DNA from 3 places in the Pseudomonas sp. SG20056 genome. Region 2 is predicted to be linked to each of the others. Evidence: riboswitches for the same ligand, from Rfam matches in the RefSeq annotation. Region 2 holds a riboswitch; each other region holds the start of a gene.
What was found. A riboswitch is a leader RNA that binds a small molecule or an ion and turns the genes downstream of it on or off. The one in region 2 is predicted to bind cobalamin.
Positions count from the first base shown of each region.

Region 1: linked by a shared signal. The riboswitch ahead of cobW (cobalamin biosynthesis protein CobW) and the one ahead of RHP75_RS17250 (energy-coupling factor ABC transporter permease) in region 2 are both predicted to bind cobalamin.
Region 3: linked by a shared signal. The riboswitch ahead of cobO (cob(I)yrinic acid a,c-diamide adenosyltransferase) and the one ahead of RHP75_RS17250 (energy-coupling factor ABC transporter permease) in region 2 are both predicted to bind cobalamin.

Region 1 is NZ_CP134499.1:4,455,404-4,462,565, forward strand. It holds gene cobN (cobaltochelatase subunit CobN) at 1-3,564, opposite strand, end outside; gene cobW (cobalamin biosynthesis protein CobW) at 3,644-4,696, opposite strand; cobalamin riboswitch at 4,796-4,991, opposite strand; gene RHP75_RS21010 (cobalamin biosynthesis protein) at 4,958-5,521, shown strand; gene cobM (precorrin-4 C(11)-methyltransferase) at 5,518-6,273, shown strand; gene RHP75_RS21020 (hypothetical protein) at 6,280-6,510, opposite strand; gene glmS (glutamine--fructose-6-phosphate transaminase (isomerizing)) at 6,525-7,162, opposite strand, start outside.
Region 2 is NZ_CP134499.1:3,615,311-3,622,472, forward strand. It holds gene RHP75_RS17220 (pseudouridine synthase) at 1-70, opposite strand, end outside; gene RHP75_RS17225 (NAD(P)-dependent alcohol dehydrogenase) at 275-1,309, shown strand; gene RHP75_RS17230 (GNAT family N-acetyltransferase) at 1,367-1,807, shown strand; gene amn (AMP nucleosidase) at 1,812-3,284, opposite strand; gene RHP75_RS17240 (DUF3703 domain-containing protein) at 3,368-3,694, opposite strand; gene RHP75_RS17245 (hypothetical protein) at 3,803-4,546, shown strand; gene RHP75_RS17250 (energy-coupling factor ABC transporter permease) at 4,551-5,231, opposite strand; cobalamin riboswitch at 5,286-5,490, opposite strand; gene RHP75_RS17255 (PaaI family thioesterase) at 5,524-5,979, opposite strand; gene RHP75_RS17260 (acyl-CoA dehydrogenase family protein) at 5,989-7,162, opposite strand, start outside.
Region 3 is NZ_CP134499.1:1,904,230-1,911,391, forward strand. It holds gene RHP75_RS09225 (DNA-3-methyladenine glycosylase I) at 1-11, shown strand, start outside; gene RHP75_RS09230 (NAD-dependent deacylase) at 22-780, shown strand; gene RHP75_RS09235 (C40 family peptidase) at 857-1,471, shown strand; gene RHP75_RS09240 (C40 family peptidase) at 1,637-2,161, shown strand; gene RHP75_RS09245 (class I SAM-dependent methyltransferase) at 2,189-2,851, shown strand; gene RHP75_RS09250 (hypothetical protein) at 2,858-3,178, shown strand; gene RHP75_RS09255 (alpha/beta hydrolase) at 3,243-4,508, shown strand; gene RHP75_RS09260 (MliC family protein) at 4,615-5,208, shown strand; cobalamin riboswitch at 5,276-5,501, shown strand; gene cobO (cob(I)yrinic acid a,c-diamide adenosyltransferase) at 5,611-6,222, shown strand; gene RHP75_RS09270 (cobyrinate a,c-diamide synthase) at 6,219-7,162, shown strand, end outside.

The DNA.
Region 1 (7,162 bases), 840 kb from region 2:
ATCGGTGAGTAACGCGTACTGGTGGTCATCGACCAGCTCACTGGTGGCATCGAAGGCGAACAGGTAGTCGATAGTCGCAGCCAGTTCGAACGCGCCCTTGTAGCCGTGGCGCTTCATGCCGTCGATCCACTTGGGATTGGCCGCGCGGGCGCGCACCACGCGATTGAGTTCTTCCTTCAGGGTGCGGATGCGCGGGGTGTCGGGCTGGCTGTTGTCGCCGTGGTAGCTGGCCACCTTGGCGCCGCGCAGGGTTTCCACGGCCGCGAGCATGCCGCCCTGGAACTGGTAGTAGTCGTTGGAATCGAGAATGTCGTGCTCGCGGTTGTCCTGGTTGTGCAGCACCGCCTGCATCTGCTCCAGGCGCTCGGCGAACTGCGCGCGCGCCGGGGTGCCTTCGCTGTGGGTGCCGTAGGCGTAGCCGCCCCAATTCAGATAGACCTCGGCGAGGTCTTCGCGGGTTTGCCACAGGCGTTCTTCGATGGCGTTCTGCACGCCCGCGCCATAGGCGCCGGGCTTGGAACCGAACACTCGCCAACCGGCCTGTTTACGCGCCTCGGCTTCATCCAGGCCGCTGTCCTGCAGGGTCAGGGATTCGCGCCAGACCCGCGCCGACAGCGGGTTCATCTCTTCCGGCTCATCGAGATCAACCACCGCCTGTACCGCGTCGTCGAACAGGCGAATCAGGTTGCTAAAGGCATCGCGGAAGAACCCGGACACGCGCAGGGTCACGTCCACCCGTGGGCGGCCGAGTTGCGCCAGCGGCAACACTTCAAAGCGCTCGACGCGCTGGCTGCCGGCCTGCCACACCGGGCGCACGCCCATCAGCGCCAGGGCCTGGGCCATATCGTCGCCGCCGGTGCGCATGGTCGCCGTGCCCCACATCGACAGGCCGAGCTGACGCAGGTGGTCGCCGTGATCCTGCAGATGCCGCTCCAGCAGGCGATCCGCCGCCTGCACGCCAATGCGCCAGGCGGTCGGTGTGGGCAAATTGCGCACATCGACGCTGTAGAAGTTGCGCCCGGTGGGCAGTACATCGAGCCGCCCGCGACTCGGCGCGCCACTCGGCCCGGCCGGGACAAAACGCCCGCTTAGCGCTGCCAGCAATCCGTGCATCTCGGCCGGGCCGCAGGCATCCAGCAGCGGCGCGATCTGCTCACGCAAACGTTGCAGCACCTGGGTGCTTTCCGCACCAACGGATTCAAAATCCGCCGCACCAATCAGCTGCAAGGCCAGCAGCTCCAACCGTTCACGGGTATCGCCGGCGCTGCGCCAGCTATCATCGCTGAGGCTCTGTAACAGCGCCGGGCGCGGGCCCTGCCAGGGCGCGGCCATCTCGCAGTCGAGCGGATCGAAGTCCAGTTCCAGATCGTGGGCCAGGGCGCGCAGCAGGCTGGCGTTGCCGCCCTGGCCGTCGCCACGGGGAATACGCAGCAGTGCCAGCAAGGTGTCGCGGCGTAGGGTACCGGCCGGCGATTCGCCGAATACGTGCAGGCCATCGCGGATCTGCGATTCCTTGAGGTCGCACAGGTAGGCATCCAGCTGCGGCAGCCAGCTATTGGGGTCTTCGTTAAGTTGCAGGCCCAGCTCGCGGTCGAGGCTGGCCTCACGCACCTTGAGCAGAATCTCGCCACGCAATTCGGCGGCGCGACGCAGGTCGAGCTGGCTGGCTTCGTAATACTCGTCGGCCAGGCGCTCCAGATCGCGCAGCGGGCCGTAGCTTTCGGCGCGGGTCAGCGGCGGCATCAGGTGGTCGATAATTACCGCCTGGGTACGGCGTTTGGCCTGGGCGCCCTCGCCCGGATCGTTGACGATAAACGGGTAGATATTCGGCAAAGGGCCGAGAATCGCGCTCGGCCAGCATTGTTCGGACAGGCCGACGCTCTTGCCCGGCAGCCATTCCAGATTGCCGTGTTTGCCTACGTGTATGACGGCGTTCGCCGCAAATGCCGTACGAATCCAGCAATAAAACGCCAGGTAGCCGTGCGGCGGAACCAGATCGGGGTCGTGATACACCGCTGCCGCGTCCAGCTGATAACCGCGCGCCGGCTGGATGCCGACAAAGGTCAGGCCGAAGCGCAGGCCGGCGATCATCAGCCGACCGCTGCGGAACATCGGGTCCTGCTGCGGCTCGCCCCAACGTTCGCGCACCGCCTGCTGGTTGGCTGCGGGCAAGCTGTGGAAAAACGCCAGATAGTCATCCAATGCCAGGCTCTGGGCGCAAGGCCGCGCGTCGAGCATGTCCAGATCATTGGTCACGCCGCCAAGCAGCTGATGAATCAGCGCGGTGCCGCTGTCGGGCAAGCCTTCCACCGGATAACCCTGCTGTTGCAGCGCCTTGAGGATATTTAGCGCCGCCGCCGGGGTGTCCAGGCCGACGCCATTGCCGATACGGCCGTCGCGGGTCGGGTAGTTGGCGAGGATCAGGGCGATGCGCTTGTCGGCGTTGCCTTTGTGCGCCAGCGCCATCCAGTTGCGCGCCAGCTCGGCGACGAAATCCATCCCCGGCAGATGCGGCTGGTAACAAACCACATCGCTCTGGCTGCGCTCGCTGCGCCAGGCCAGGCCCTTGAAGCTGATCGGCTGGGTGATCAGGCGGCCGTCCAGCTCGGGCAGCACGATATGCATGGCCAGGTCACGCGAACCCAGGCCCTGGGCATTGGCCTGCCACTGTGCATGGTTATCCAACGAACAAATGGCTTGCAGCACCGGAATATCGCGGCGGAAAGGCCGTGCGCTCGGCGCTTCCGGGTTAGACAGGGCGAATGCCGTGGTGTTGATAATCAGGCGGGCATCGGCTTCGTCCAGCCAGCCCTCGACCTGGGCCAGGCAGGCGGCCTCCTTAAGGCTGGCCACGGCAATCGGCAGCGGATTAAGGCCTTGGGCCTGCAAGCGCTGGCAGAACACATCGATAAACCCGGTATTCGCCGCCTGCACCTGGGTGCGGTAGAACAGCAGCGCCGCCACCGGCGCATCAACCTGCCAGTTGGCTTGCCAATCGGCCAGGCTCGGATTGGCCAAATGCGGGTGATAGAGGCCCACGCGCGGCAAGGCCTGGGGTTCTACCCAGGAATAATCGCGCTGTAGCCACTGGCTGGCGATGCAGTTAAACAGCTGCAGCGCATTGCCTGCACCGCCCTGGCGGAGAAACTGCCAAAGCCGTTCGGCCTCGGCCACTGGCACGTTGCTCAGGGCCATCAGCTCCGGATCGGGGTTGTCGCACCCCGGCACCATAATCACCCGCGCGCCGCGCTCGGCCAGTTCGACCAGGCGCTCGATGCCGTAGCGCCAATAGCTGACGCCGCCGTGCACGGAAATCAGGATGACCTTGGCGTGCTGCAGCACCTGCTCAACGTAGAGATCCACCGAGGCGTGATTGCTCAGCTGCGCCGGGCTGGCCAGACGCAAACTGGGGTAATCCGCCGGCAGCTGCCGCGCCACTTCGGCCAGCAACGACAGGTGCGAATCGCCGGTGCACAGAATCACCAGCTCGGCCGGGGTCTGGCCGAGGTCGGCAATGCTGTCGACCGGCAGCTGGCTGCCGGGCTGGGTGCGCAATAGATGCATGGGGAATTCACCTGTGGGAGGGGCTTTAGCCGCGACAGGCCCTATAAGGCTCGCGGCTAAAGCCCCTCCCACATTTCCATCAGGCCAATGCCGTCTGCAGCTCGGCTTCGATAGCGGCTTGATCCAGCGTCTGGCCAATCACCACCAGGCGGGTGATGCGCGGCTCATCGGCCTGCCAGGCGCGGTCGAAGTGTTTATCGAAACGTTGGCCAACGCCTTGCAGCAGCAGGCGCATCGGCTTGCCGGGAATCGCGGCGAAACCCTTGATGCGCAGAATGCCGTGTTTGCTGACCGCCTCCTTCAGCGCTTGCAGCAGACACGCTTCCTCGGCTTCAGGCAGTTCCACGTGGAACGAGGCGAACTCGTCGTGATCGTGGTCTTCATGGCCTTCCAGGTCATGGTGGGTCTTACGGCCCTCGATATGCAGTTCGGTCTCGCAGTTCAGGCCCAGCAGCACGTCCAGCGGCAACTCGCCGCCGTGGGCTTCGATGATTTTCACTGCGGGCGGCAGCTCCTCGGCTACTTCTGCACGCACGGCAGCCAAAGCGGCGGCGTCGAGCAGGTCGGCCTTGTTGAGGATCACCAGGTCGGCGCTGGCCAGCTGATCGGCAAACAGCTCGTGCAGCGGCGATTCATGGTCCAGATTCGGGTCAAGCTTGCGCTGCGCATCGACCTGATCAGGGAAGGCGGCAAAAGTGCCGGCCGCCACAGCCGGGCTGTCGACCACGGTGATCACTGCATCCACGGTGCAGGCGTTACGAATTTCCGGCCAGTTAAAGGCCTGTACCAGCGGCTTGGGTAACGCCAGGCCGGAGGTTTCAATCAGGATATGGTCGAGCTCGCCGCGCCGTGCCACCAGCTCGCGCATCACCGGGAAGAACTCTTCCTGCACGGTGCAGCACAGACAGCCGTTGGCCAGCTCGAAGATGCGGCCGCTGGCTTCTTCTTCGCTGCAACCGATGGAGCACTGCTTGAGGATTTCGCCGTCGATGCCCAGCTCGCCGAACTCGTTGACGATCACCGCGATGCGCCGCCCGTCGGCATGGCCGAGCATGTGCCGCAGCAGGGTGGTTTTGCCGGCGCCGAGAAAGCCGGTAACGATGGTGACGGGAAGTTTGGCGAGGGTTTGCATGGCGAGTCCTGCGTGACGTCGAAAGAAAGACGAGCAGGAGGCGGCACAGACATGACAGCCACGGGGCGTCAGCCAACACCACCGGATCACCCCGCCCGGTTGTCGAAAACGTGACGAGGCAGGTCTCCTGGCTCACGGTCTGCGCCTTGCGCGACCCTTCACCTTCCCGCCGCTGGCAGTGGTGTATCGAAGGGCTTTGGACCGTTCACAGTTGCGGGGGCAGCCAAGGCATCAACCTTGTTCCCTCTTAGCTTCGTGGACATGCCCACGAAGAACCTCGAACGCGACAAGGCTACGCAGGCCATGGCGGCCGGTCAATCGCGGTTGACCACTGCCGGCCACCATGTTGAGCTACGCCGCCGCACACACCGAGCGCCACAGATGATCCCCAGCCACACCCCTCGCCGCCCCGCTGCCGCCGTTCAGGTGGTCGCCGGGTTGGGCTGCCGTAGTGGCTGCAATGTGGAGGACTTACTCAGCCTGCTGCTGCATAGCTTGCAGACGCATGGCCTGACTGTGGATAACTTGGCGGGGCTGGCCAGCATCGCGCATAAACGCGACGAGCCGGGCCTGCTGGTATTGGCCGAACGCCTTGGTCTGCAGCTGAACTGCTTTAGTGCGGAAGAATTGCAGCCCTATCAGCACCTCGTGCAAAGCTCGCCGCTCACCCTGGCCGCAACCGGCAGCCCGGCTGTCGCCGAACCCTGCGCCATGGCCCTGGCCACGCTTATGAGCGGCAATGCTGCCCGCCTGCTCGGCGAAAAAAACCGCAACGCCAGCGCCACCTGCGCGCTGGCGTCGATTGCACCCAAGGATCTGTCATGACCGTCTACTTTATCGGCGCCGGCCCCGGCGACCCCGAGCTGATCACCGTCAAAGGCCAGCGCCTGCTGCGCAGCTGCCCGGTGATTCTCTATGCCGGTTCGCTGGTGCCGGCAGCAGTGCTCGAAGGACATAGCGCCGAACTGGTGATCAACACCGCCGAGCTGCATCTGGATGAAATCATCGAGCTGATCCGCCAGGCCGATGACAAAGGCCAGGATGTGGCCCGCGTACACTCTGGCGACCCGTCGCTGTATGGCGCGATTGGCGAGCAGATCCGCCACCTGCGTCGGCTGGGCATCGCCTTCGAGATCATCCCTGGAGTCACGGCCACTGCGGCCTGCGCTGCCTTGCTGGAAAGCGAACTGACCCTGCCTGAGGTGTCGCAGACGCTGATTCTCACGCGCTATGCGAGCAAGTCGAACATGCCCGAGGGCGAGGCACTGGGCGACTTGGCGCGCCACGGTGCGACCATGGCCATCCACCTGGGCGTGGTGCACCTGAGCAAGATCGTTACTGAGTTGCTGCCGCATTACGGCGCGGATTGCCCGATTGCCGTGGTCCATCGCGCCAGCTGGCCGGATCAGGATTGGGTCAGCGGCACCCTCGCCACCATCGAGGAACAGGTGCGCGCCAAGGGCTTTCGCCGCACCGCGCTGATCCTCGTCGGCCGCGTGCTGCACGCCGAACAGTTCGCCGACTCGGCGTTGTACAACGCCGAGCATCGACACCTGTTCAGATCAGCGGACGATTAAAGCCGGCTAGAGATGAATCTCCGCAGCCTTGATCCCCAGTAAGCGCAGCTCTTCGATCAGGCCATTGAGATCGGCGAAGGACTCCACCTGCTCCTGGTCATCGACCAGAAAGAAGCTGGTGCCTGCACCTTTCTTCAACAGCACGATCCACTCCCGCGTATTGGCCGGGTTGGCGATGATATGGGTATCAAAGAGCACGCCCTGAGCCTGCTTGCTCTTTATATCTTCACGCCGCATCGGCCAGCCCCTGCTTACTCAACCGTTACGCTCTTGGCCAGATTGCGCGGCTGGTCGACGTCGGTGCCCTTGAGCACGGCGACGTAGTAGGACAGCAGCTGCAGCGGAATGGTGTAGAGGATCGGCGCGAGGGCGTCGTGGATGTGCGGCATGTTCACCACATGGGTGCCCTCGCCATTGCTCATGCCGGCCTGCTGATCGGCAAACACCACCAGCTCGCCGCCACGGGCGCGCACTTCCTGCAGGTTGGATTTGAGCTTTTCCAGCAGCTCGTTGTTCGGCGCCACGGTGACCACCGGCATATCGCTGTCCACCAGCGCCAATGGGCCGTGCTTGAGCTCGCCAGCCGGGTAGGCTTCGGCGTGGATATAGGAGATTTCCTTGAGCTTGAGCGCGCCTTCCATCGCCACCGGGTACTGCGCGCCGCGGCCGAGGAACAGGCTGTGGTGCTTCTCGGCGAACAGCTCGGAGACTTTCTCCACCACGCTGTCCATGGCCAGGGCTTCGCCCAGGCGGGTCGGCAGGCGGCGCAGCTCTTCCACCAGCTCGGCTTGCAGGGCTTTATCCAGGGTGCCACGCACCTGGCCGAGGGACAGCGTCAGCAGCATCAGCGCGACCAGCTGGGTGGTGAAGGCTTTAGTTGAGGCCACAC
Region 2 (7,162 bases):
ATTGAGTCAGCACATCGAACGGCTTGTTCAGCACCAGCAAACGCGGCTCGGCGGGTGGCGCCTTGGCCACGCGGCGCACGGCAGATTTGCCACTGTGCAGGCGAGAGGACGCAGGGCGAGATGGGCGCGACATAGGTGATCCAGTAACAGGTGACGAGGCGGCCAGTGTAACCGAGGCCACGGTTGGACTATCAGACTGAGTGATCCGCGCAGCCTGCAGCGGCGTAGCGGGCTATGCTGGATGGGTTGTGTTTCCCGTCCCGAGGCCATTGTTATGAGTTCGTCCGAATCCGTCGTCGATACCTTTACCGGCTGGGCTGCCAAAGCCCCCGGCGCGCCCCTCGAACCGCACAGTTATGACCCCGGCCCGCTCGGCGCCGAAGAGGTCGAAGTGGCTGTGGAATACTGCGGCATCTGCCATTCCGACCAGTCGATGATCGACAACGAATGGGGCAATGCGCGCTACCCCTTTATCCCCGGCCATGAAGTAGTCGGCACCGTGGTGCGCCTCGGTGCGCAGGCCCGTGGCCTGAAGCTCGGCCAGCGAGTCGGCATCGGCTGGTACAAGGGCAGCTGCATGCATTGCAGCTCGTGCATGGAAGGCTCGCATCAACTCTGCGGCACGGTAAAACCAACCATTGTCGGCAGCAACGGCGGTTTCGCCGACCGCCTGCGCAGCCACTGGGCCTGGGCGGTAGCGCTGCCTGACGGCCTTGATCCAGCACTGGTCGGCCCACTGTTCTGCGCCGGCTCCACGGTGTTTAGCCCGCTGCTGGATTTCAACGTTAAACCGACTGACAAGGTCGGCGTGGTCGGTATCGGCGGCCTCGGTCACCTGGCGCTGGGTTTCCTCAATGCCTGGGGCTGCGAAGTCACCGCTTTCACCTCGTCATTGAGCAAACAGGAAGAAGCCAAACGCCTGGGCGCACACAAGGTGGTGGCCTCGACCGACAGCGCGGCACTCAAGGCCATTGCCGGCAGCCTGGACTTCCTGCTGGTCACCGCCAGCGCCGACCTGGACTGGAACGCCATGCTCGGCACGCTGAAGGGCAAAGGCCGGCTGCACTTTGTCGGCATCGTGCCCAGCGCGATACCTGTGCATGTGTTCAACCTGATCCCCAAGCAGAAGAGCCTGTCTGGCTCACCGGTTGGCTCACCGGCGAATATGGCGACCATGTTGGAGTTCTGCGCCCGTCACCAGATCGTGCCGCAGGTCGAGCACTTCCCCATGAGCAAGGTCAACGACGCCATTGACCACCTGCGTGCCGGCAAAGCGCGCTACCGAGTGGTGCTGGACGCCAGCAAGTGACAGCGGGGGCAAATCAGCTGCATGATTTGCCCCTTTTTCACCGCCGCTGAGCCACACATGCCGCACCCAATCGACCCCCCCCGCGCCACCGACTTCCCGCGTTTGCTTGAAGTGTGGGAAGCGGCCGTACGCGCCACCCATGACTTTCTCGAAGAGCACGATATTCAGCTGCTCAAACCCCTGTTGATCGAGCAGTACTTCCCCCAGGTTCAGCTCAGTTGCATGCGTGGCGACGATGGCACGATCGCCGGTTTTCTCGGCTATGCCGAGGGCAAGGTCGAGATGCTGTTCGTTGACCCACAGCACCACGGCATGGGTATCGGCAGGGCCCTGCTCAACGACGCAGTGACGCGCCTCGGCGCGAACCAGGTCGACGTCAATGAACAGAACCCCAAGGCGCTGGGTTTCTACCTGAGCCAGGGCTTCGCAGTCGCAGGCCGCTCACCGCTGGATGGCGGCGGGCGGCCTTTCCCGATTCTGCACCTGCGCCTCGCTTGATGCGTTAGCGGAACGGCGGCTCATCAAAGCTGCGCAGCTTGCGCGAGTGCAGCGAGTTGAGCTGGCTGCGCATCAGTTCCAGCGCGGTGATGCCGATATGCAGGTGCTGGGTCACGGCGCGCTCATAGAAGGCACCGGCCGCACCCGGCAGTTTGATCTCGCTGTGCAGCGGCTTGTCGGACACGCACAGCAGCGTGCCGTAGGGCACGCGCAGGCGATAACCTTGCGCGGCGATGGTGCCGCTTTCCATGTCCACGGCCACCGCGCGGGAGAGATTGATCAACGGCCGCTCCTGGGCCCAGCGCAGTTCCCAGTTGCGGTCGTCGTAGGTCAGCACGGTGCCGGTACGCAGGCGCTTCTTCAGCTCATCTCCCTCTTCACCGGTCACCAGCTTGGCCGCTTCCTGCAGCGCCTGCTGCACCTCGGCCAGGGCCGGCAGCGGAATGTTTGGCGGCAGCACGCGGTCGAGAATGCCATCGCGGCGCATATAGGCGTGAGCCAGCACGTAGTCGCCGATGGTCTGCGACTGACGCAGGCCGCCGCAGTGGCCGATCATCAGCCAGCAGTGCGGACGCAGCACGGCCAGGTGATCGGTGATGTTCTTCGCGTTGGATGGGCCGACGCCGATGTTGACCAGAGTGATGCCATGGCCGTCCTCGGCCTGCAGGTGGTAGGCCGGCATCTGGTAACGGTGCCAGATGACGTTTTCGATAATCGCCTGCATCTCGCCTTCGGCCATGCCGCGCTCGATCACCACGTTGCCCGGCAGCACCATGCGGTTGAAGCGCGACTCACCGACCAACATGTCCAGACCATGGCGGATAAATTGGTCGACGTAGCGATGGTAGTTGGTCAGCAGAATCCACGGCTGTACATGCCGCCAGTCGCTGCCGGTGTAATGCACCAAACGGCGCAGGGAGAAATCCACCCTTGCCGCGTCGAACAGCGCCAGCGGCAGCGGATCGGTGTTTTCCCAGTCGTACAGGCCATCGGCTGTACCGTCGGTGGCGGCGGACAGATCAGTGCTGGGGAATACCCGCGCCAACTCAGCGGCGGTTACCCCGGAGCCGGCCAGCTCATCGCCCTGCTCGACCACGTACGGATAAGGAATGTTCTGCTGGCTGATGCCCACTTCCACGCGCACGGTGAAGTCGTTCATCAGTGGCCGTAACTGCTCCAGCAGGTATTTGCGGAACGCCGCCGGGTGCGTGACGGTGACGCTGTAAGTGCCGGGCACCTGCACCTTGGCGTAGGCACGCACGGTGGTCGGCACTTCGCCCTGACACAGGTAAACCAGACGCAACTCGGGGTAGCGGAACTGGCACTGCTGAGCGGCATCTGGTTTGACGCGCTCTTTCAGGTAGCGCTTAAGCGCCTGACTCAAGCCCGTGGTCGCCTGCAGGTGCAAGGCGGCCAGACGATCCACTGCTTCTTCAGCGGTGTTGGCGACAATAAAGTCATCGGAACAAGGGTTCACAAGGCACCTTCCTGGCTGATCGGAATGGCTCTATCTTGCCCTGATCCGCCGCGTTTGCGATAGCGCGACGTTGCCCGCGCAGGCTACTTGAGCAGCGCTTGCAGATCCTCGGGCACAGCCTGCGGGGTCAGCGGGCCGACGCGCCGTGTGCCCGGATTTCCCAAGGGAAACAGCCCCAGCAACGACCCCAGGCTACCGGGAATGCGCAGCAGTTGTGCCAGGCCCTCGGCCCAATCACGCTGGCGCCAAGCCCAGGCAAGCATCCACAGGTGGCTGCGCAGGTGTTCGCTGAAATAACGCTGACCGAGAATATGCGCCCGCTCCAGATGGCGCAGCTCGGCTGCCGGATCAATACCGCGCTGGGCGCGGGACAGTTGGTATTCCTGCCAGAAGGCTTGTTCACGGGTCATGGCAACGCTCCTCTATTAAGCTGCGTCACCAGTCTGCAAGTGCGGGGCGGCCCCCAGGTCAAGCATCCGTTGCTAATCTTCTGTCAGCCAATTGCCTAAGGAACACTCATGCCGCGCGCGCTGCTCACCCTTGTGCTCTGTTTATTACCCAGTTTTCTGCTAGCCGATAGCCTGGATGGCCATTACCTGACCACGCTGGATGGCCAGCCAGCCGAAATGCACCTGCGCAGCCAGGGCCAGCAGGTCACGGGAGAATATGTGGAGGGTGGCAGGTTACGCCTGCAAATCAGCGGCAACTTTGACGGCCAGTTGCTCCGCGCGCAGATCAGCGAAGCGCAATCTGGGCAGCTGATTGCCAATATGAATGCCACCTACGCCAATGGCATGCTCAACGCTCATATTGCCGCACGTAACCCGACTACCGGGGCCACCCTGGAACGCAAGGCGCTGTTTCACCGGCAGAACCTCAGTGCAGCCGCAACCGCTCAAGCTAACAGCCCAAGCAACAACGCCACACGCGACCCGGCGCTGATCGGCACCTGGGTGCACGAAAAGATCATCAACAGCGGCGGCGCCAATTTCGCCTCCATGACCACCCAGATGATCCTGCAACTGCAGGGCGACGGCAGCGTTTCACAATGGACACGTAGCGTGGCAGGTGGCGCCGACTGGAACTACGACAGCCCTGGCGAGCTGCAATACAGCGGCCGCTGGCAGAGTAACAACGGCCTGTTGGAAGTGCAGATGCAGGGCCGCAGTGACTATCAGCCTGCCGCCTACTATCGCTTTAGTGACCAGTACCTGGTCACTGAGAGCAATACCGGCAAGCTGATCTGGCAGCGTCGCCAGTAATCAATCAGGCCGGCTGATGCAGACGCGTGTTGAACAGCGGCCCACGGCTATACGCGGACAGCGCCTTGGCAGCGGCCAGCACACCGAGATCAACCAGCGGTTCGATGAGGATCACGCTCATATAGGCCAGGCCGAAACTGCCCACGGCCATCAGGTTCTCAGCGGAGAAACCGTTGCCGTAGAACGCCCAGAAACCGACCCAAGCGACAATGCCGCCCTGATAGGCCGTCGACAGCGCCAGCGCCTGCTTGTAGGAGAGATCAACATAAGCAGTACCCGGTGCAATGATGCGCTTGGCCAGCACACTGATCGCCCACAGCGGCACCAGCAGCGTGGTGACGTTCATGCCGTACTGCGGCAGGTCAAACTGGGCAAACAGCAGCCCCTGCAACAGCAGGCCTGCGGCCAAACCAATCGCCGTTGCGCCAGCGCCAAACAGCAGCAACAGGGTCGAGCCGAGGATCAGGTGTACCTCGGAAACCCCGACCGCATGATGCGGAAAGACCTCGAAGAAGCAGAACACCAAGGCAGTGGTCAGCAAGCTACGCAAAGCCAGGGCGGCAGCGCCACCGTTGCTGCGTACGTTATCGAGGGCAAGTTTGGCGCAGAGGCCAAAGGCACCTGCGGCTGTTGCATAACTGAGGAAAATTTTGGCGCCAGTAACGACTTCTGGTTCGATGTGCATAGCGATTCCTGTACCGCGCCCACCGCGCGATGATCCGGATTGAGGGGATGGGCATAAGCGCCCGGCTTCGATGGCAGGTCTCCTGGCTCACGGCTTGATGCGCCACCCGCCTTCCCAACCTTACGGTCAGTGGCATCTGGGCGTCGCTCGCCGTTTACAGTTGCGGGGGCAGCCAGGGCATTGGCGACGAGCGCTTCACCCTGTTCCCTTTTCATCCAGTCGCACCACACGAGCTGGAACCATCGGCGGCCACCTTACCCGGCGGCCACGAGAAATGACAGAGGCCCGGCGTTTACCGCGCAGCTAGCCCAACGGACTCAGTAGCGCCTGACGCCGTATGACGCAAGCAAGTGAATACCGCACTGGCATTGGCGCACAGTTGCCCCTGGGCATCATGCAGCGTGGCCTGCACCGCGACCTGTCGCCCTTCGCGCTGCTGCACGCAGGCCTCGGTATGCAGCGGCAAGGCGGCAAGACCAATCGGGCGCAGGTAATTCACCTGCAGGCTGGCGGTCACGTAGACCTCCTCAGCACTAGCCTGCGAATACACCGCCAACCCCAACGCCGCATCGAACAGCGTGGCGGTGTAGCCGCCATGCACACCGCCGAGTGGATTGAAGTGCACGGCCGGCGGCTGACTGCTGAAGCTCGCCACCCCGGCGACGGCCTGCAGCAGGGAGATACCGTAATCCGCTGCAATATCGCCGGTCAGCCAGACCTTTAAGCGCTCAAACAGACTGCTGTGCATGTTCAGGCCTCAGATCAGGTGCGGCGTACTGCGCGCAACCAGCGCCTCGACATTCACCCCACGCGGCAAGGTGCCGTAGACCCGCCCGCCCTGCCCGCCCAGACGGCTGGCGATAAAGGCGTCCGACACGGCCGCATTACCGGCTTCCAGCAACAGCTTGGCCTGCAGCGCCAGGGCCACGTCTTCGGTGAGCTGACGGGCGCGATACTGAATATCGGCGGTGTCACGGAAATCCGCCTGCAATTGCGTGATATGGGCTTTCAACCGCGCTTCACCATGACCGTCGCCCAGCTCGGCAAACAGCGCATCAAGCACGCCCGGCTCCTTGGACAGTGCGCGCAACACGTCCAGGCACTGCACGTTACCCGAACCTTCCCAGGTCGAGTTGACCGGTGCTTCGCGGTACAGCCTTGGCAGGATGGTGTCCTCGACATACCCCGCGCCACCCATGCACTCGGCGGCCTCGTTGATCATGGCCGGCGCGCGTTTGCAGATCCAATACTTGCCCACGGCGGTGACCAGGCGGGCGAACTTGTCTTCCTGCTCATCGTGCGGGTTATCCAGCGCCTTGCCCATGCGCATGGTCAGCGCCAGGGCCGCTTCGCTTTCCAGGGCCAGATCAGCCAGTACGTTCTGCATCAGCGGCTGCTCGCTGAGTACACGACCGCCCACCTGGCGATGAGCGCAGTGGTGTGAGGCCTGGGTCAGGGCCTGACGCATCAGCGCGCTGGAGCCAATCATGCAGTCGAAACGGGTCAGCGCGACCATCTCGATAATGGTCGGCACGCCACGGCCTTCTTCACCAACCATCCAGGCCAGCGCACCGCGAAACTCCACTTCACTGGAGGCGTTCGACCAGTTACCCAGCTTGTTTTTCAGGCGCTGGATATAGAACTCGTTGCGCGTGCCGTCCGGCCGGTGGCGCGGTAGCAGAAAGCAGGTCAGGCCCTTGGCGGTATACGCCAGGGTCAGAAAGGCATCACACATCGGCGCCGAGCAGAACCACTTGTGCCCCACCAGCTCATAAGCCTGACCGGGACCACCGAGGCCCACCGGGTAGGCGCGCGTGGTGTTGGCGCGCACATCGGTGCCGCCCTGCTTTTCGGTCATGGCCATGCCGATGGTCGCGCCGCTTTTCTGCTCGATTGGCAGGTTGCGCGGGTCGTACTGGGTAGACAGAATT
Region 3 (7,162 bases), 1.7 Mb from region 2:
TCAACCACTGAGGGTTTGGCTATGCAGCGGGCGATAAAGCAAGTCGCAGAGCAGCTCAAGCAGGCTGAACGTATCCTGCTGATTACCGGTGCCGGGTTGTCCGCCGACTCCGGTTTGCCCACCTATCGCGGCCTCGGCGGCCTGTATAACGGTCACACGGCTGAAGGTTTGCCGATTGAGGCGGCGTTGTCCGGCTCGATGCTGCAGCGTGATCCGGCGCTGTGCTGGAAATACCTGGCGGAGCTGGGCAAGGCCTGCCTGGGCGCTCAGGCCAACGCAGGGCATTACGCGATTGCCGAGCTGCAGCGCAGAAAGCCGCAGTGCTGGCTGCTGACCCAGAATATCGACGGCTATCACCGCGCTGCAGGTAGTCCGATGGAGCGGGTGATCGAGATTCATGGCGAGCTGGCGCCGCTGTATTGCCAGTCCTGTGGCGCTGTCGATACCGAGCTGGCAGAACATCTCGATCGGCCGCTGCCGCCCAAATGCCGGCAATGCGCCGGGGTGCTGCGTCCGCCCGTGGTGCTGTTCGAAGAAATGCTGCCAGAACAGGCTATCGACACGCTTTATGCTGAAGTGCGCAAAGGCTTTGAGGTGGTGATCAGTATCGGCACCAGCGCGAGCTTCCCGTATATCGTCGAACCGCTGCTGCGTGCACGGCAGGCAGGCGGCTTTACGGTGGAGATCAACCCGCAGCGCACCGACCTGAGCGCTCGGGTGACCGTGCATCTGCAAGGGCGGGCGTTAGATGTTTTGCCGGAACTACTGAGTCACATTTAGAGCCATAGAATTTGCAAATGCATGCTATAGAGGGCATAGTCGCGCTCTTGTGAAATTCACCGACACGGTCGTGCCCATGCTCAAACGCCTCGCACCCCTCGTGCCTATCGCACTCTCCGTGGTTTTGGCCGCCTGCGCCAACCATGCCCCACAGCCGGAGCTGGCAACCCAGCCTGCAGTGTTCTCCTCGACAGAACTTGCCGAGTTTGACGAACAAGCCAAAGAAGCGGCTCTGGGCGACTTCACTGAAGACAAATCCTACAAACTGCCGCAACTGGCTGACAGCATCCTGACTCACGGCCTGTCGCTGGTGGGTACCCGCTATCGTTACGGTGGCAGCTCGGTGAAATCCGGCTTCGATTGCAGCGGCTTTATCGGTTATCTGTTCAAGGAAGAGCTGGGCATGAAACTGCCGCGCTCGTCCCGCGACATGATCAATATCGACGCCCCGCTGGTATCGCGTGATGAGCTGGAGCCGGGCGATCTGCTGTTCTTCAGCACCAATGGCCGTAATCGCGTCAGCCATGCCGGTATCTATATGGGCGATAACCAGTTTATCCACTCCAGCAGCAGCCGCAGCGGCGGCGTGCGGGTCGATAGCCTGGATGATCGCTACTGGTCGCGTACCTTTATCGAGGCCAAACGTGCCCTGGCGCTGGCTCCCAGTGACAGCGTGACACGCCATCCTTGAGCCTGCGGACGGCGGCTGCCGGTTGTGCAGCCGCTTTCCAGCTTTTCGTATTTGATGCATCTCGATAGTTTTCAATGCCTTACCAGGCAAAACTAATCTAAAGCTTGCTCTGTGGTGCGCAAGTCGGCAGAGTAGGGCGCATCTCGGCTCAGGATCGCCTTATCCATGACCGCTCTCGCCCGTTTCAGTCTGCTGGTTGTTGTCGCGCTGCTCAGCGCCTGCTCCAGTCGTGCTCCTGCACCAATCCCGCAACCCGTCGTGCAAGCGCCCCACAGCAGCTTTAACGGCAATGCTGAAGATGTGCTGTTTCGCGCCCTCGGCCTGGTCGGCACACCCTATCGCTACGGCGGCAATACCCCGGATGGCGGCTTTGATTGCAGCGGTCTGATTGGCTATGTCTACCGCGATGCGGCGGGCATTAAACTGCCACGTTCGACCCGCGAGCTGATCAGCATGCGCGCCCCAACCGTCGGCCGCGACCGCCTGCAAAGTGGTGATCTGGTGTTCTTCGCCACCAATGGCGGCAGTCAGGTTAGCCATGCTGGCATCTATGTCGGCGATGGCCGTTTTGTTCATGCACCTTCAAGCGGCGGCACCGTACGCCTGGACAGCCTGAGCAATACGTATTGGCAGCGCACCTACCTGAATGCCAAGCGCGTGTTCACCCCGGAACTGGCGCGCAACCCCTGACAGCTTTGGTTTGCAGAGGGAGTAGGCATGACCAACCGAACGCTCAATCTCGATTCCGCCCTGTATCAATATCTGCTGGATGTTTCCCTACGTGAAACACCGCTGCTCAAACGTCTGCGCGAGGAAACCGCACAGCTGAGTACGGCGCGTTGGCAGATTGCCCCTGAGCAGGGGCAGTTTATGGCCTTGCTGGTGCAGTTGACCGGCGCGCGGCGGATTGTCGAAGTGGGCACCTTTACCGGCTACAGCGCCATTTGCATGGCCCAGGCCATGCCCGAAGGTGGTCGACTGATCTGCTGCGACATCCCCGCTGAGTACAACGCCACTGCCGAGCGTTATTGGCGCGAAGCGGGATTGAGTGGGTGTATCGAACAGCGTTTGGCGCCGGCGCTACAGACCCTGGCGGAGCTAGAAGCTGAAGGTTTGGCTGGCAGTATCGACCTGCTGTTTATCGACGCCGACAAGGCCAATTACCCAGCCTATTTGGAACATGCCCTGCGCCTGGTGCGCCAGGGTGGACTGATCCTGTTCGATAATACCCTGTGGAGCGGACGTGTGCTTGAGCAGAACCCCGAAAGCGACGACACCCGAGCCATTCAGGCGCTTAACCTGGCGCTGCGGGATGATCCACGCCTCGACCTGTCCTTGTTGCCGTTGGGCGACGGTTTGAGCCTGTGCCGTAAACGCTGAACCCGTATGCCTGAACCGATTCGTCTGCCCGAACAACCTGATGCCTGCGAGCTCTGCGCCCGTGCGGCCGCTTTGACGCGTCACCATTTGATCCCCAAGGCGCTGCACAACAAGGTTTATGTGCAGAAGCGCTTCGGCAAAAGCGAGCGCATCAGCGCCACGCTCTGGGTCTGCCGTGCCTGCCACAATCAGATCCACCGGCTGTTCAGCGAAAAGGAGCTGGCGCTGACCTATAACAATCGCGACAGCCTGCTCAGCGACGAACGCCTACGTACGTTTGTTGAGTGGCTGGCCAGCAAGCCGGCGGGCTTTATGCCCAGACATTGAATCGCGGCTAGGCTTGCTGCTTGTTTGTGATGACCTTCTGACCCCTTAGTAGTGGCGACTGCCGATGACCTGTTTACGCGCGCTGTCATGTGTATGCCTTGCTCTGCTGTTGGGCGCCTGTGCTGGGCCAACGCCGCTGATGCTGATGAGCACGCCGGTGATTTATCACCAGGCTGCTATCGATCCTTTCGCCCATTTGTCACCGGCAGAACGGGTGCCCGATGTGGCACTGTTCTACGCCACTACCCGGGCGCCAGAGGGCGTGGGCTATGGCAATCGCGTCAGTCCAACCTTGCAACTGGGGCGTGCCCAGGTGCGTTTGGGCGACCAGCAGAGTGATTGGTCGCAATTGCATTCGGCTTCGGTTAGCGAGCTGCGCGCGCGTGAGCTGCCACTGAGTCTGATTGCGGCTCAGCAAACAGCGGTACTGCCGGTGCTGCGGCCGATTGATGTGCCTTTGGCGCCGCCGGTGCAGAGCTATGTCGATGCGATCAACCTGGCGCTGGACAACGCCCGCGACAAGGAAATCATCATCTATGTGCATGGTGCCAAGGTGGATTTCGCCAATGCCTGTGAACTGACGGGCGAGCTGGTACATTTTGCCGGGCGCGACTTTGTCGGTCTGGCGTTCGACTGGCCGTCACACCAGAACATTGCCAGCTATCTGCTCGGCATTGATGTGAATCGCGCTCGTGATTCTAGCCAGGCGTTGGCGCAGTTGATCGAACTGCTGGCGCGGCATACCGCTGCCGAGCGGATCAACCTGATCGCCTATAGCGCCGGTGGGCGCGTGGCATCTCTGGCGTTGCAGACGTTCCAGAATCGTCATCCGGATTTGAATACCGCGCAGTTGCAGGCGCGTTATCGGATTGGCGCAGTGGTGTTTGCCGCTGCGGATGTCCCCGAGGAAGTATTTGAGGGGCGTCTGCCGGCAATCAGTCGCGTCGCTGAGCAGGTGATGATCACTGTGTCCGATCAGGACGAGGCACTGGATTACGCGCAGCGCCTGATGCCTGGTGGCGCACGGATTGGCAGCAGTCGGGCCGAGCAGAGCCTGCACCAGTTCACCCGCAGGCGGCACTTGAACAATGTCACTCTGCTGGATGTGTCCGGTAATAGCAGCGAGCGCGGCTTTGATATCGTCGGGCATCACTACTGGTACCGTCACCCCTGGGTCAGCAGTGATGTGATCTTGCTGCTGCGTACCAACCTGCCGCCGGATCAGCGGGCGCTCTCTGTCACCGAGCACCCGGCAGTCTGGTACATGAATACTGACTACCCGCTGACGGTACGTGAAGCAACCCGGCGGGTACTCAAGGGGCAGTGGTAGGTGTTCTGGTCTGGCCTTAAGTGACGAAACATGCAGCTTGGTGCCAGCAGGATGTAAGTCTGGATATGGCTAGTAAAAACCAACGGATAGCGAATGAGGAATCAGCATGTTCACCCCTAAGCGTTTTGCCATTTTGGCTCTGCTCGGCCTGCCGTTAGCGACCCTGCAGGCGGCTGAGCCAGCGTTCAGCTGTGCCAAGGTAGCGGCTGGCAGTATCGAGGAGCTGATTTGTCAGACGCCTGCTCTGGCCGAACTTGATCAGAAAATGGCGAGTGTTTATCAGCAGGCTTCGGCCAAGGCCGAAAATCAGCATCCTCCTGTACTCAAGGCTGAGCAGAGAGGTTGGATAAAAGGCCGCAATGACTGCTGGAAGGCCGCTGACCGTGAGCAGTGTGTAGCCGAGAGCTATCGCCTGCGGATTGCCGAATTGCAGGCGCGCTACGCGTTACTGAAAGGGACCGGTCCGGTGCATTTTCAATGCGATGACCTGCCAGCCAAGGAAGTCATCGTCACCTACTACCCCACCGAGCCTGGGACCCTGCTGGCCGAGTTTGCTGACAGCGTGGCGCTGATGTACCAGCAACCTGCAGCCAGCGGCAGCAAATATCAGGGGCGCAACGAATCATTCTGGGAGCACCAGGGTGAGGCGAGCGTGGTGTGGGGCTATGGCTCGCCCGAGATGAAGTGTCAGGCCAAGTAATCCTGGTGGCTTAAGCAGTCTGCGCCAAATGGCGCATTCGTTTGACGCTTAATCATGAACTCTCTAACCTTCGCGCCTTGTAGCAGGTGCCCCCAACGCATTGCGTGTGCGGGGTGAAACAGGGAAGTCGGTGCGCTGTGCGTGTGAACGCCCGCTATTCCGACGCTGCCCCCGCAACGGTAAGTGAGTCAAACGCCGCAAGAGCCACTGTGCGTGATGCATGGGAAGGTGCGGTCGTGAGCCATTCGGCTCGCTCACAAGCCCGGAGACCGGCCTGCTGCAGTCCACGGCATCGCGGAGGGCGATGGCTGGCGTGTGGTGTGCGCTGTGCGCAGGCCCGCGCTTTCCCTATCCCCGCATGCTTTTTCAAGCCAGATCGCCCTGTGGCGGTGGAGCAGTGCGATGACTGAATCGATTGAACGTGACGCCCGGCACAAGGCGCGCATGGCCCGCAAGAAAGCCCTTATCGATGAAAAGATTGCCCAGGCCCAGGATGAGTATGGCCTGCTGCTGGTGCACAGCGGCAATGGCAAGGGCAAGAGCAGCAGCGCCTTCGGCATGGTCGCCCGCGCCCTGGGCCACGGCCTCAAGGTGGGCGTGGTGCAATTTATCAAGGGTGCAGCCAGCACTGGCGAAGAAGCCTTCTTTCGCCGTTTTCCCGATGAAGTCAGCTACCACGTGATGGGCGAGGGCTTTACCTGGGAGACCCAGGATCGCCAGCGTGATATCGACAAGGCGCGCGAAGCCTGGACGGTGGCGGCGCAGCTGCTGAATGACCCGGCCATCGGTCTGGTGGTGCTCGACGAGCTGAATATCGCTCTGAAATACGGATATCTGGAACTCGACGCGGTGCTCGCCGATATCGAGGCGCGGCCGCTGCTACAGCATGTGGTAGTAACTGGTCGGGGCGCGTTGCCGGGCATGATCGAGGCCGCGGATACCGTGACCGAGATGAGCCTGGTCAAGCATGCGTTCAAGGCCGGGGTTAAGGCGCAGAAGGGTGTGGAGTTTTGAACAGCGCCCGCTCATGCCCCGCGTTATTGATCGCGGCACCGGCCTCCGGTCAGGGTAAAACCACGGTCACCGCGGCCTTGGCGCGCTTGCATGCACGCCAGGGCAAGCGCGTGCGGGTGTTCAAATGCGGCCCGGACTTTCTTGACCCGATGATTCTCGCTCGCGCCAGCGGTGCGCCGGTGTATCAGCTCGACCTGTGGATGGTCGGTGAAGCCGAGAGCCGTCGTCTGCTCTGGGAGGCGGCGGGTGAGGCTGACCTGATTCTGATTGAAGGGGTGATGGGCCTGTTCGATGGTACGCCTTCGGCAGCCGATCTGGCCCGGCACTTTGGTGTGCCGGTGCTAGCGGTGATCGACGGTTCGGCCATGGCGCAGACCTTCGGCGCCATGGCGCATGGCCTGGCGACCTTCCAGGCGGATCTGCCGTTTTCTGGCGTGCTCGGTAACCGGGTTGGCAGTGTGCGGCATGGCGAGATCCTGCGTGATGTGCTGCCGGCCTCGATCCGCTGGTACGGCGCATTACCACGCAGCGCCGAGGTCGGTTTACCGAGCCGCCATCTCGGCCTGGTTCAGGCGGGCGAACTGCTCGACCTGGATGCCCGTCTGGACGCCGCCGCCGATGCTTTGGCTGCCAGTGCCGATACCAGTCTGCCGCCGCCAGTCAGCTTCGCCGCACCAGAGCAGGCAAGGCCCGCGCAATTGCTCAAGGATGTGCGGATTGGCGTAGCACGCGACAGCGCTTTTGCCTTTCTCTATCAGGCCAACCTCGATTTGCTGCGCGAACTGGGTGCCGAATTGCAGTTCTTTTCGCCGCTTACAGATGAGCAGTTGCCGGATGTCGACAGCCTGTACCTGCCCGGCGGTTACCCAGAGCTGCATCTGGAGCAACTTGAAGCCAACCAGGCTATGGCCGAGGCAATCCGCGCTCACCACGAGGCAGG